DNA from 3 places in the Thermotoga maritima MSB8 genome. Region 3 is predicted to be linked to each of the others. Evidence: predicted binding sites of a transcription regulator. Region 3 holds the regulator's gene; each other region holds the start of a gene.

Region 1 (4,270 bases), 480 kb from region 3:
TCTTTCAGAGTCTTTTCTACGCTGTATGCGAGATCGTCTGCTCTGTTCTTGAGTTCGATTTCTTCTTTGAGACGTTTGTCCTGTTCTTCGTATCTTTTCGCATCTTCTATCATTCTCTTTATTTCGTCTTCGGAGAGCTTGTGTCTTCCTGTGACTACCATGGACTGTTCTTTTCCAGAACCGAGATCTTTTGCGGAAACGTGGACTATTCCGTCGCTGTCTATGTCGAACGTGACCTCTATCTGAGGAACACCCCTCGGTGCCGGTGGAATTCCAACGAGTTTGAAGCTTCCAAGGAAGATGTTTTCCCTCGCAATCGGCCTTTCACCCTGATAGACTCTGATTTCTACTTCGGTCTGACCGTCTTCAACCGTTGTGAAGATCTTGCTCTTCCTCACGGGTATCTTGGTATTTCTTGGGATTATCGGTTCGAAGAGTCCGCCTTTGACTTCTATTCCGAGTGTTAGTGGTGTTACATCGACGAGAACGATATCTCTTCCCTTTGCTCCTTCGGTGCCTGCGAGTATCGCCGCCTGAATCGCTGCTCCGATAGCAACTGCTTCGTCCGGGTTGACGCTCTTGTTGGGTTCTTTTCCGAAGAACTCCTTTATGAACCTCTGCACCATTGGAACTCTGGTCATACCGCCGACGAGTATGATTTCGTCGATATCCTGTGGTGAGAGCTTTGCATCGTTCAGTGCCTGTTCGATTGGGCCTCTTGTCATTTCAACGAGATCTCTTGTGAGCGATTCGAAGAGACTTCTGGTGATTCTCATTTCAAGGTGCAGAGGCTGTCCGCTCGGAGAGACAGCGATGAACGGCAAACTCACATCGGTTTCCATCTTCGTTGAAAGCTCTATCTTGGCTTTTTCGGCAGCGTCTCTCAATCTCTGAAGCGCCTGTCTGTCTTCTCTGAGATCTATTCCGTGCTGTTTCTTGAATTCCTCTGCCATCCAGTCAATGAGCCTCTGATCGAAGTCGTCTCCACCGAGGTGGTTGTTACCAGCTGTCGCGATGACCTCGATCACACCTTCTCCTATCTCGAGTATGGAGACATCAAACGTTCCACCACCGAGGTCGTAAACCAGCACTTTCTCTTCTTTTCCAGCTTTATCGAGTCCGTAAGCGAGGGCCGCTGCGGTTGGTTCGTTGATGATCCTCAAGACCTCAAGACCTGCTATGATTCCAGCCTCTTTCGTTGCCTGTCTCTGGGCATCGTTGAAGTAAGCGGGACAGGTGATGACGGCTTTCTTTATTTCACCACCGAGGTACGCTTCCGCGTCGTTCTTCAGCTTCTTGAGAATGAACGCGCTGATCTCCTGAGGAGTGTATTCTTTATCGTCTATTCTCACTTTGTAATCAGTTCCCATTTTTCTCTTTATGGATTTTATCGTTCGTTCAGGATTGAGTATCATCTGTCTCTTGGCGGGTTCTCCTACGAGTATCTCTCCACTCTTTGTGAACGCAACCACGGATGGTGTGACCCTGCTTCCTTCAGCGTTCGGTATCACTTCAACTGTACCGTCCGGTTTCATCCAAGCTATAACAGAATTTGTCGTTCCAAGGTCTATTCCCACAACGAATTCTTTCTTTTCTGCCATTGTGTCACCTCCTTAGAACCTTTTCTCATCCATGAAAAATTATAGTGAGGCACAGAATGGGATGTCAAGGGGTCGTATGAGAATTTGTAAAAACATACATGCACCTAAATATGAGGGAAATCGAATATATAATTTTTTAGAAACAATATCGTATAGCAAATGAAATGTTTGAATGATAATAACAATTCAGATCAAAAGTGAGCTATAATTTGTTCTGTCGGGGAGGGATCGAAGTGAAGATCGCGGAAATCTCTTCAAAAAGACCCATAGCTATCTTCATGTTGTTGATGGCTGTTGTCTTCCTTGGTTTCATTTCGTTTCAGCATCTCAAGCTGGATCTTCTTCCTCAGATAGAGTACCCTTACGCTGTTGTTATAACCACGTACATGGGAGCGGGCACGGAAGAAGTCGAAGAACTCGTAACCAAACCTCTTGAAGGGTACATTTCCTCAACTCCGGGTGTTAGAAGGTTCACCTCCATGTCGATGGATTCCGTTTCTTTCATCCTCGTCGAGTTCGACTGGAATGTGAAAACCTCCGAAGCTGTTGGAAGACTCTCAAGGTACGTAGATCTTGCCACTCGCGACCTGCCAGAGGGTGCGAATCCTGTGGTCGTAGAGTTCGATCCTTCCTTACTTCCCGTGTATGCTTTCTCAACGGAAGATGACTACGAAGATGTCGTGTCGAAAATCAAAAGACTGCCGGAAGTCGCCAGTGTAGAAGTGATGGGAAAACCAGAAAAAATCGTCGAGGTTATACTTGATCAGGAGAAAATAAAACGGTTCGATGTTGATCCTTCGTTGATAGAGACCATCCTTTCTGGAAATCTCGTTTACCCGTTCGGCTATGTGAGCGATTCTGAAGGAAACATTTACCCCGTTTCCGTTGACGGCCGGTTTGAGAACATAGAAGATCTCAAAAACACCATCGTTGGTTTCAGGGGAGTGAAGTACCAGTCCCTTCTGCAGGGTAAGGTACCGAACATACTCGTTCCCGTGAGATTGAGAAACATAGCCGAGGTTAATATAACGAACGAAAGCGTTCAGGGAGAAGTCAGGGTCAACGGAAAGAAGGCTTCTCTCATCGCTATCTACAAAAGAAGCGGTGCGAACACCGTCAAAACTGTCCGTGAAATAAAGAGGATACTGAGAGATTCCAAAATAAATTACATAGAGGCCATGAACCAGGCTTATTACACTGAAAGAGCGATCGACAATCTTCTCAAGAATCTTCTCTACGGCTTCATCGCGGCTTTCGTGGTGGTTTTGATCTTTTTGAAGGATTTCACGTCAACCATCGTCACTTCGTTTTCCATTCCGCTGTCCCTCACGATCACCTTTGTTCTTCTTTACGCCTTCGGCTTGAACCTCGACACGCTCACGCTGGGTGGTCTCATCATGGCACTGGGAATGCTGGTGGACAATTCCATAGTCGTATTTGAAAACATATACCGTCATCGCTCCCTCGGTGATCCAATACCGGACGCCGCGAGAAAAGGTGCGGGAGAGGTGTGGCTGGCGATTCTTGCTTCCACACTCACAACCGTTTCTGTTTTTCTTCCCATAGTGTTCTTCACAGGCTTTGTGGTGAGACTGTTCAAGTATTTCGCCATTGCGTTCGTCTTCGCACTTTCTTCTTCGCTGTTCGTATCTACAGTCGTCGTTCCAGCGGGTACAAGGTGGATAAAGCCAAGAAGAGGAAAACTCACCGAAGCACTGCAAAAACATTATCGGAAGGCATTGGAATGGTGTTTGAAGAGAAAGAAACTGGTCCTGGTGATTTCTTTTGCTCTGGTTGCAATCTCCGTGATTTACCTTCTTTCGAAACCTCTGGGTTTTCTCCCGTCTTTCCAGACGAATCTCATGGTGATAGATGTGAAACTTCCCTCTCAGTCGTCCTATGAGAAAACCGCCGAAGCTGTGAAGCAAATAGAAGATTACCTGAACGAACACAGAAACGAGTACAAAATCTCTTCCTTCTACGCGGAAGTTGGAATAACGAACGTTTACTCGCAGATAATGGGAAGGGGACAGAACGAAGCAAGAATAATGGTGAACCTCGGAGGAAGCAGGAGGGAATTCGCGAAAAACAGAGAGAAACTGAAGAATGCCATCTCCCAGCTGAACATTCCAGAAGCGAAAATAGAAGTTCTTGAGCAATCACAGCAGATATACGAAATTCTGGGCTATCCTGTGACGATCGAAGTTAGAGGAGATGACCTTTCCCTGATACAGGAAAAAGCGAAAGAAATCTTCGAGCGCTTAAGGAAACTGCAGGAAGTCAAAAAGATTCAGATAAGAAATTCCTTTGAAAAGGAAGTCCTTCATGTGAAAATAGACCGGAACAAAGCCCTCATGAACGGAGTGGTGGCAGGGCAGGTCTTTCTGGATCTCCAGACTTACCTTCTCGGAAAGAAAATCGGAACACTGAGAACGGAAGAAGGAACACTTCCCATCGTTTTGAAAAAGGCAAAATTTCTATCCCCCGAAGACTTATCGAAGATTTCGCTTACTGGTCTCAAAGGAGATGTCCCTCTTGGTGTTGTTTCAAACATCTCAAGGGAAACACTTCCTTCTATAGTGGAGCACTCCGATGGAGAACGTGTTGTTTACGTGGATCTGGTGAGTGTAGAAGGTTCGATCGGTGAAGTTGCAAAGAAAGTAGAAAAG
Region 2 (4,270 bases), 340 kb from region 3:
ACCGGAGAAGAGACCGATGACCATACCACCGGCGACAGTGGTGACAGGAATCAAAGCATTTCTTCTGGCGTGTTTGTTTATAACCACATCCTCGGGAAGACCCTTTGCCCTGGCGGTTCTCACGTATTCTTTATTCAGGACTTCCAGCATGCTCGACCTGGTGATTCTCAGAAGATACGCCCACCAGAGCCACGAAAGAGTTATGATGGGACCTATAAGGTGTTTCAGCCCATCCCAGAAGATGTCCAATCTGCCGTTCAAGAGTGCGTCTATTGTGATGAGCTTTGTGTAGCGATGAAATTCTGGTGATTTGATCACTTCTTCAGCCCACATACTCAGATTCCCAGGAGGAAGCCAGTTCAGTATGCTGTAGAAGATCATCAGAACGAGCAATCCAAAGACGAAATCAGGGAAAGACCAGCCAACCACGGCGAAGATTCTTATGAAATGATCGAGGAATTTTCCTCTGTGAACCGCAGCCTTCACACCAAGCCATATTCCAACGAATACGACGGGAAAAATTGCATAAAGCGCAAGTTCAACGGTGTATGGAAGTCTTCTCAAAAGAGCATCTTTCACCGGTTCTTTCCCAACAAGGGACCACCCGAGATCACCTCTCAGAGTGTTTGCGAGCCATTTGACGTATCTCACAACGAAAAAGTCGTTCAAGCCGTACTTCTCCTTTAGAGCGTCCATCTGCTCGGGCGTTAACTTGTCCAGCATGTTCGGGTTGACGTACGCTGCGAGTAATTTATCCGGCCCGAGGGACTGGATCATGGAAAAAACGATGAAGGTGACTCCTAAGAGAATCAGGGGCAAGAGCAGAAGTCTTCGTATGATGTATGCGGTCACCTGGTACACCTCCTGGTCGTAAATTGGGTATGCACCTTCATATGATTATACAACATACCCTGAACCTTCCGACATTTGGAAGAGTCTGAACAGTGGTATAATAAGGATGGATTGATAAACCAGGGGGCGAACGGGTTCGACGGGGATGGAGTCCCCTGGGAAGCGAGCCGAGGTCCCCACCTCCTCGTAAAAAAGGTGGGACAAAGAATAAGTGCCAACGAACCTGTTGCTGTTGCCGCTTAATAGATAAGCGGCCGTCCTCTCCGAAGTTGGCTGGGCTTCGGAAGAGGGCGTGAGAGATCCAGCCTACCGATTCAGCTTCGCCTTCCGGCCTGAATCGGGAAAACTCAGGAAGGCTGTGGGAGAGGACACCCTGCCCGTGGGAGGTCCCTCCCGAGAGCGAAAACACGGGCTGCGCTCGGAGAAGCCCAGGGGCCTCCATCTTCGGACGGGGGTTCGAATCCCCCCGCCTCCACCAGAAAGAGGGCGCTTCAAGCGCCTTTTTATTTTTCTTCTATCTCTTTGAATCATTGTTTATTCATTATTAACGGTAATGTTGGATTTGTGTTTGTTTTTCTTAATCAATATCCCTTGAAGAGGCTCGTAAAAAGTAGTATATTTATATTAGCAGTCGAATGATGAGAGTGCTAAACATCTACGAAGGAGGGATGGATGATGAAAGTGATACCTCTCGGTGAAAGACTCCTCATCAAGCCCATCAAAGAGGAAAAGAAGACAGAGGGAGGAATCGTTCTTCCAGATTCCGCAAAAGAAAAACCGATGAAGGCAGAGGTCGTAGCCGTGGGAAAGATCGATGACGACGAAAAATTCGACATCAAAGTTGGAGACAAGGTTATTTACTCCAAATATGCGGGTACAGAAATAAAGATTGATGATGAGGATTACATCATCATCGATGTGAATGACATACTCGCGAAAATCGAAGAGTGAAGGAGGTGTGAGATATGCCGAAGATTCTGAAGTTCAATGAAGAAGCGAGAAGAGCACTCGAAAGAGGTGTGGACAAGGTCGCTAACGCGGTAAAGGTGACTCTCGGACCAAAGGGAAGGAACGTTGTTATCGAAAAATCGTGGGGTTCTCCAACAATAACCAACGACGGTGTTTCCATAGCCAAGGAGATTGAGCTCGAGGACAAATTCGAAAACCTTGGAGCTCAGCTCGTGAAAGAGGTTGCTTCCAAAACAAACGATGTTGCCGGTGACGGTACAACAACGGCTACGGTTCTCGCACAGGCTATGATCAAAGAAGGTCTCAAGAATGTTGCAGCGGGTGCCAATCCAATTCTCCTCAAGAGAGGTATAGACAAAGCCGTTGAGAAGGCCGTTGAAGAGATCAAGAAGGTTTCCAAGAAACTTTCCGGTAGGGAAGACATCGCCCATGTTGCCGCCATATCTGCGAACAGCGCTGAAATAGGAGAACTCATCGCAGAAGCTATGGACAAGGTAGGAGAAGACGGAGTCATCACTGTGGAAGATTCCAAAACACTCGAAACATACGTTGAATTCACCGAAGGTATGCAGTTTGACAGGGGTTACATTTCACCGTACTTCGTCACGGATGCCGAGAAGATGGAAGTCGTTCTGAAGGAACCCTTCATACTCATCACTGACAGGAAGCTCAGCGCTGTGAAGCCTCTCATTCCGATCCTTGAAAAAGTCGCTCAGACCGGAAAACCACTTCTCGTCATAGCGGAAGACGTTGAAGGAGAAGTTCTGACAACACTTGTTCTCAACAAGCTCAAGGGTACTCTCCAGTCCTGTGCTGTAAAGGCTCCTGGATTCGGTGAAAGAAGAAAAGCCATGCTTCAGGACATAGCGATACTCACCGGAGGTCAGGTGGCAAGTGAAGAGCTCGGAATCAATCTCGAGGATCTCACCCTCGAAGATCTCGGAAGAGCCGATCTTGTGAGGGTCAAGAAAGATGAAACCATCATAATTGGAGGAAAAGGTGATCCGGAGGCTATCAAGAAGAGAATCGCTCAGATCAAAGCCCAGATAGAGGAAACCACATCCGAGTACGAAAAAGAAACTCTCCAGGAAAGGATGGCAAAACTCGCAGGAGGAGTAGCCGTCATAAAGGTTGGAGCGGCCACCGAAACAGAGCTCAAGGAAAAGAAACACAGAATTGAAGACGCACTGAGCGCCACGAGAGCAGCTGTCGAAGAAGGAATCGTTCCAGGTGGAGGAGTAACACTCCTGAGAGCAAGAAAAGCCGTTGAAAAGGTCATAGAAGAGCTCGAAGGCGACGAGAAAATAGGAGCCCAGATCGTTTACAAGGCACTCTCAGCCCCTATTAAGCAGATTGCTGAAAACGCGGGATACGACGGAGCGGTGATCATTGAGAAGATACTTTCGAATGACGATCCAGCCTATGGATTCGACGCACTCAGAGGAGAATACTGCAACATGTTTGAAAGAGGAATCATTGACCCAGCAAAGGTTACAAGGAGCGCCCTGCAGAATGCTGCATCCATCGCTGGAATGCTCCTGACAACGGAAGTGCTCATCGTTGAAAAACCCGAGGAGAAGAAAGAAACACCGAGCATGCCTGAAGAATTCTGATGGAAATAAAGGGGGCCCTTGGCCCCCTTTACTTTTTTAGTTTTTGTGGTATGATGAAAATATCAATAGTTCCTTTCAGGTATGGAAATCTGTTGCGGAAGAGGTCCAAGAACTCGTTTGAGTTGATTCAATACTTCCTCAGAGGTCTTAAAAAAGAAGGGGCGTTTGCCCCTTCTTTTGGTTTCATCAAACGCTGAACTTTTCTTCGAAAATCTTCGTTGTTTCCTCATCTATGTTGCATATGCGGATCTCTTCCAGAGTGGTATCAGGATGTTGATCGATGAAATCTCTTATTGCTTTTGAAAAGATTCCCACCGCTCTTTCTTTCGGAAATCCGAATATTCCTGTACTGATAGCAGGCATTGAGATGCTCTTCAATTTCAGTTCGTGAGCTCGAAGAAGAGCGTTGTAAACTGCTTTGTAGAGAAGTTCGTCCTCTCCATGACTGCCTCCTCTCCAAACGGGCCCCACGGTGTGGATCACGTATTTTGCCTTCAGCTTTCCAGCGCTGGTTACCACCGCTTCACCTGTCGGGACTCTTCCTCGTTCTTGAACGATCCTGTCGCTTTCTTCCTGGATAACGCTTCCACCTGCTCTCACGATCGCTCCCGCTACTCCTCCTCCGTGTTTCAGATATTCGTTCGCCGCGTTCACTATGGCGTCCACTTCTTCTCTTGTGATGTCTCCCTTTACGATTCTGATCTTTTTCCCTTTGTATTCCAGTTCTTTTCTCACTTCGGCCATACTTTCACCCCCGTACTTCTCGGGCCAGAGTTTTCTGAGCCTTTCAAAGAGTTCTTCCTCAAAACCTACTCTCTTTGGCTGGAAGATGACCT
Region 3 (4,270 bases):
ACCACATGATCCGGGTACTTTTTCAATACTTCCTCCATCTTCGTCAAATCTTCTACGAGTATCAGAGGCTTTAAGGGAGCGTAGTGTCGATATTTCATTCCCGGCGCAAGTGGCCTGCCCTTAAAATTCCCTTTTCGTACAAAATCGGGCACAACGAGTTCCGGAAAGAGCTCTTTCAGTCGTTCAACTTCCACTGGCCCTGGCCTCAGAAGAACAGGCTTTTCTTTTGTGAGGTCCACAATGGTGGACTCCAGGCCGAAGGGAGTATCCCCTGCATCGATTATCAGCTTAACTTTGCCCATGAAGTCTTCTATGACGTGTTTCACGTTCGTAGCGCTGGGTCTTCCCGAAATATTTGCACTTGGAGCGGCTATAGGATGACCGAAGAGTTCTATCAACTTCAGGGCCACCGGATGTGCTGGCATCCTCACAGCCACCGTTGGAAGATCAGCAGTCACCACGGGAGGTATCTTTTCGGATTTTTTTCGAAAAATAACCGTCAACGGCCCCGGCCAGAACTTTTTCAAAAAATCCAGATGAGGTTCGTAACCCTCCGCGATTTCTTCCAGCTGTTTGAAGGAATGTATATGAACAATGAGAGGATTGTCAGCGGGTCTTTCTTTCAGCTTGAAGATTTTCTTGCAGGCCTCTTCGTTGTACGCATCCGCTCCTATTCCGTAAACGGTTTCGGTGGGGAAAATGATCACTTCTCCGTTCCGGAGAAGTTCAGCCGCTTCTTTCAGAACTTTCTCGTCGGGAAAGAGGGGATCCACCTTTAACACTCTGGTCACAGGTTTTTCCCTCCTGATGTGATACAAAATAAAGGGGCTCTTCGGAGCCCCTGTGGTGCCGAGGGCGGGACTTGAACCCGCACGGGGTTATCCCCCAGCTGATTTTGAGTCAGCCGCGTCTGCCATTCCGCCACCTCGGCCCTCCATTATATATAGTACCAGCTTTCTCTTTCTAAAGTCAAGTTCCGAGAATCCCTCTTCCTTCTTGAATTCTTTTAAAATGTGTGCTAAACTATTATTAGCACTCAAAAGAAGGGAGTGCTAAATCATGAGAAGGCTCAACAGGAAGAACAACGAAGCCTTGAAGAAACTGAACGATCGTCAGAGAAAAGTGCTTTACTGCATCGTGAGAGAGTACATAGAAAATAAAAAACCTGTGAGCTCACAGAGAGTTCTGGAAGTGAGCAATATAGAGTTCAGCAGTGCCACTATAAGAAATGATATGAAAAAATTGGAGTACCTTGGATACATATACCAGCCCCACACATCGGCTGGGAGGATTCCAACTGACAAGGGGTTGAGATTTTACTACGAAGAAATGCTGAAAATCTCAAAAGAAACATCAGAAGCGGATCTCGCAGTGGAGACTTTCAAATCGATGCCTCTCGCTGATCCGGAAAAGGTTCTCTTCCTTGCGGGAAATCTTCTAGCTCGATTGACGGAAGGTTACGTCCTCATAGAAAGACCAAACACAAGAGATTTGAAAATACTCAGAGTGATGCTCATTCCTGTTTCGGAAGACTACCTCATTTTTTCCATATTGACGGAATTCGGTGTTTCCAAAGTTACTCCTATCAAAACTCAGGAACGACTGAACTGGGAAGAAATCGAAAGACAGCTCAACTTCCTCCTCAGAGGCAGAACAGTAGGAGAAGTGTTGATGGGTAAAATAGAAAGCCTGAAAGGAAGTGGATTCCTCAGGTTGATTGAATCTCTGATAGGTGAGACTGTCGAGAGATATCTGGATGCAGGTCTTGAGAACCTTCTAAAGGACGAAACGCTCACTCTGGAGGACATCAGAAACCTTCTCGAAGAAGTGAAGGATCAGAAATTTCTCGAGAGCTTAGTTGGAGAAGGCATAACCGTCAGGATAGGAAGGGAAATCGGCAGAAAAAAGCTGGAAAAATTCGCCGTTTTTTCAGGGAAATACTTTAAAGGAGAATCTCCTATCGGGAGTGTGTACCTCTTCACGTCGAAGGTTACGAAGTACGATAGAAATCACAGGGTGTTTGAATACATTCTGAACCGTCTTTCAGAGTATTTCACTTCAACTTCCAGGAGGTGAAAAGATGAGTGAAAAGGAGAAGAAGGAACTCACACAGGAATGTGAAGAACTGAAAGAAAAATACAAAGAACTGGAAGAGTACGCAAAAAGGCTGAAAGCTGAATACGAAAACTATCGTGAGGAAGTCGCCCGTGAAAAAAGAGAATTGATAAAGAACGCGAATGAATACCTCATATCGAAACTCATTCCCGTTCTCGATGATTTCGAAAGGGCATTGAATCAGGGAGAAAAGGGAGACGCCTTCTACGAAGGTGTGAAAATGATATACAAAAAACTCCTGAACGTCTTGGAAAAAGAGGGGCTTACAAAGATCCACGTGGGAGAGAAATTCGATCCTTTTGAACACGAAGCAGTTGAAAGAGTAGAAACAGAAGACGTGGAAGAATACACTATCCTTGAGGTAGTAGAGAGTGGTTACAAATTCCACGGGAAAGTCTTGAAACCCGCAAAAGTGAAGGTTGCAGTGAAACCACGAAAGAAGGAAGAAAGGAAGGTTGAAGAACCTTCTGATAAGAAGGAGTGATGGATCATGAAAAAAGAAAAGAAGGATTACTACGAAATTCTCGGTGTTCCCAGAGACGCCACACAGGAAGAAATAAAAAGGGCTTACAAGAGACTCGTAAAAGAGTGGCATCCGGATCGTCATCCGGAAAACAGGAAGGAAGCCGAACAGCGTTTTAAGGAAATTCAGGAGGCCTACGAAGTCCTCAGCGACCCACAGAAGAGGGCTATGTACGATCGTTTCGGATACGTGGGAGAACAACCCACGTATCAGGAAACAGAATCTGGTGGCTTCTTCGACGATATATTCAGAGACTTTGAAAACATCTTCAACAGAGATATATTCGACGTTTTCTTTGGCGAAAGACCACACCAGGAAGAAAGAAGAGAATACGCCCGAAGAGGCGAAGATATAAGGTACGAAATAGAAGTAACTCTCTCCGATTTGATCAACGGAGCGGAGATACCCGTGGAATACGAAAGGTACGAAACCTGTCCGAGGTGTGGCGGAACTGGCGTAGAACCCAACGCTGGATACATGGATTGTCCAAGTTGTGGTGGAACGGGAAGGATCAGAGAAGAACGAAGATCGTTCTTTGGTTACTTCGTCAGCGAGAGAACCTGTGAGAGGTGTGGCGGCACAGGGAAGATTCCACGGGAATACTGCCACGAGTGTGGTGGAAGCGGCAGAGTTCTCAGAAAGGTCAGAAGAACGGTGAAAATCCCACCAAATGTGGAAGATGGTACTCATCTTAGAATCACTGGCGGTGGAAATGCGGGATATTACGGTGGACCTTACGGTGATCTGATAATTATCGTCCGTGTGAAACCAGATCCCAGATTCAAGAAATCCGGTTCAGATCTCGTGTATGATGTCACAATAGACTACCTTCAGGCTATCTTGGGAACAACCGTTGAAGTTCCTCTTCCAGAAGGCGGTACGACGATGTTGAAGATTCCTCCGGGAACTCAGCCGGAAACCGTCTTCAGGTTGAAGGGAAAAGGCCTTCCAAACAGGTATGGAAGGCGCGGAGATCTCATCGTGAACGTGCACGTTGAGATACCAAAGAGTCTCTCCAGAGAGGAAAGAAAAGTCCTCGAAGAACTGGCGAAAAAACGCGGAGTCACGATCGGTTAGCGTTTGGGATTGACGAGTGCTTCTCTAACAACGAGCTTCACGCTATCCGGGACCGTGACTTCGACGGTGAAAGGCCCTCTTCGGACACTCATCCATCCCAGTCCCGCCACCGCCAGTTCTTCTCCTTCTTTCAACGTAAAGGTTTCTCTCTTCCACTTAAAATTTTCAAATTTTGTTTTAGAGCATGGAGGAATTAGCAGATCTCCCAGTCTGTTTCTCATGAGCTCATCTGCTCTTTCCCTCCTCGTTTCATGGAAGGTTACTTCTTTAGAGGAGAAAAGCAGAAAGATCGGATTCTTTTCTGTTTCAAAATGAATATCGAATCGGCACAGTCCCCCCATGAAGATGGTTCTTCCATTATCCGGCTTGAAGGTTTTCCTGGAAAGTTCTTCTCTTGGCAGAACTCTCTTTTGACACTCAGGATCCAAAAGATCGAGAATCCTATCGCTTGTCATGATACCTGGGGTATCGTAGAGATACAGATTCGCTTCTTTTACCTTTCTTTTGAGAATACCTAGAGTTGTCCCTGGAAAGGGACTTATGGTGTTTTCATGA

What was found. The regulator HrcA, encoded in region 3, represses chaperone genes, less so after heat shock. The targets are predictions, from matches to a motif close to ATTAGCACTCNNANNNTNNGAGTGCTAAT.
Region 1: the regulator HrcA is predicted to act here: its motif matches at 1,753-1,781, upstream of dnaK (molecular chaperone DnaK).
Region 2: the regulator HrcA is predicted to act here: its motif matches at 1,476-1,504, upstream of groES (co-chaperone GroES).

Annotation. Positions count from the first base shown of each region.
Region 1 covers NC_000853.1:389,599-393,868, reverse strand. The annotation lists gene dnaK (molecular chaperone DnaK) at 1-1,601, opposite strand, end outside; gene TM_RS01895 (efflux RND transporter permease subunit) at 1,835-4,270, shown strand, end outside.
Region 2 covers NC_000853.1:530,710-534,979, forward strand. The annotation lists gene TM_RS02590 (ABC transporter permease) at 1-852, opposite strand, end outside; RNA gene ssrA (transfer-messenger RNA) at 975-1,330, shown strand; gene groES (co-chaperone GroES) at 1,528-1,803, shown strand; gene groL (chaperonin GroEL) at 1,818-3,434, shown strand; gene TM_RS02615 (AAA family ATPase) at 3,621-4,270, opposite strand, start outside.
Region 3 covers NC_000853.1:873,821-878,090, reverse strand. The annotation lists gene TM_RS04365 (L-threonylcarbamoyladenylate synthase) at 1-791, opposite strand, end outside; tRNA gene TM_RS04360 (tRNA-Leu) at 845-931, opposite strand; gene hrcA (heat-inducible transcriptional repressor HrcA) at 1,060-2,076, shown strand; gene TM_RS04350 (nucleotide exchange factor GrpE) at 2,081-2,599, shown strand; gene dnaJ (molecular chaperone DnaJ) at 2,606-3,715, shown strand; gene yqeH (ribosome biogenesis GTPase YqeH) at 3,712-4,270, opposite strand, start outside.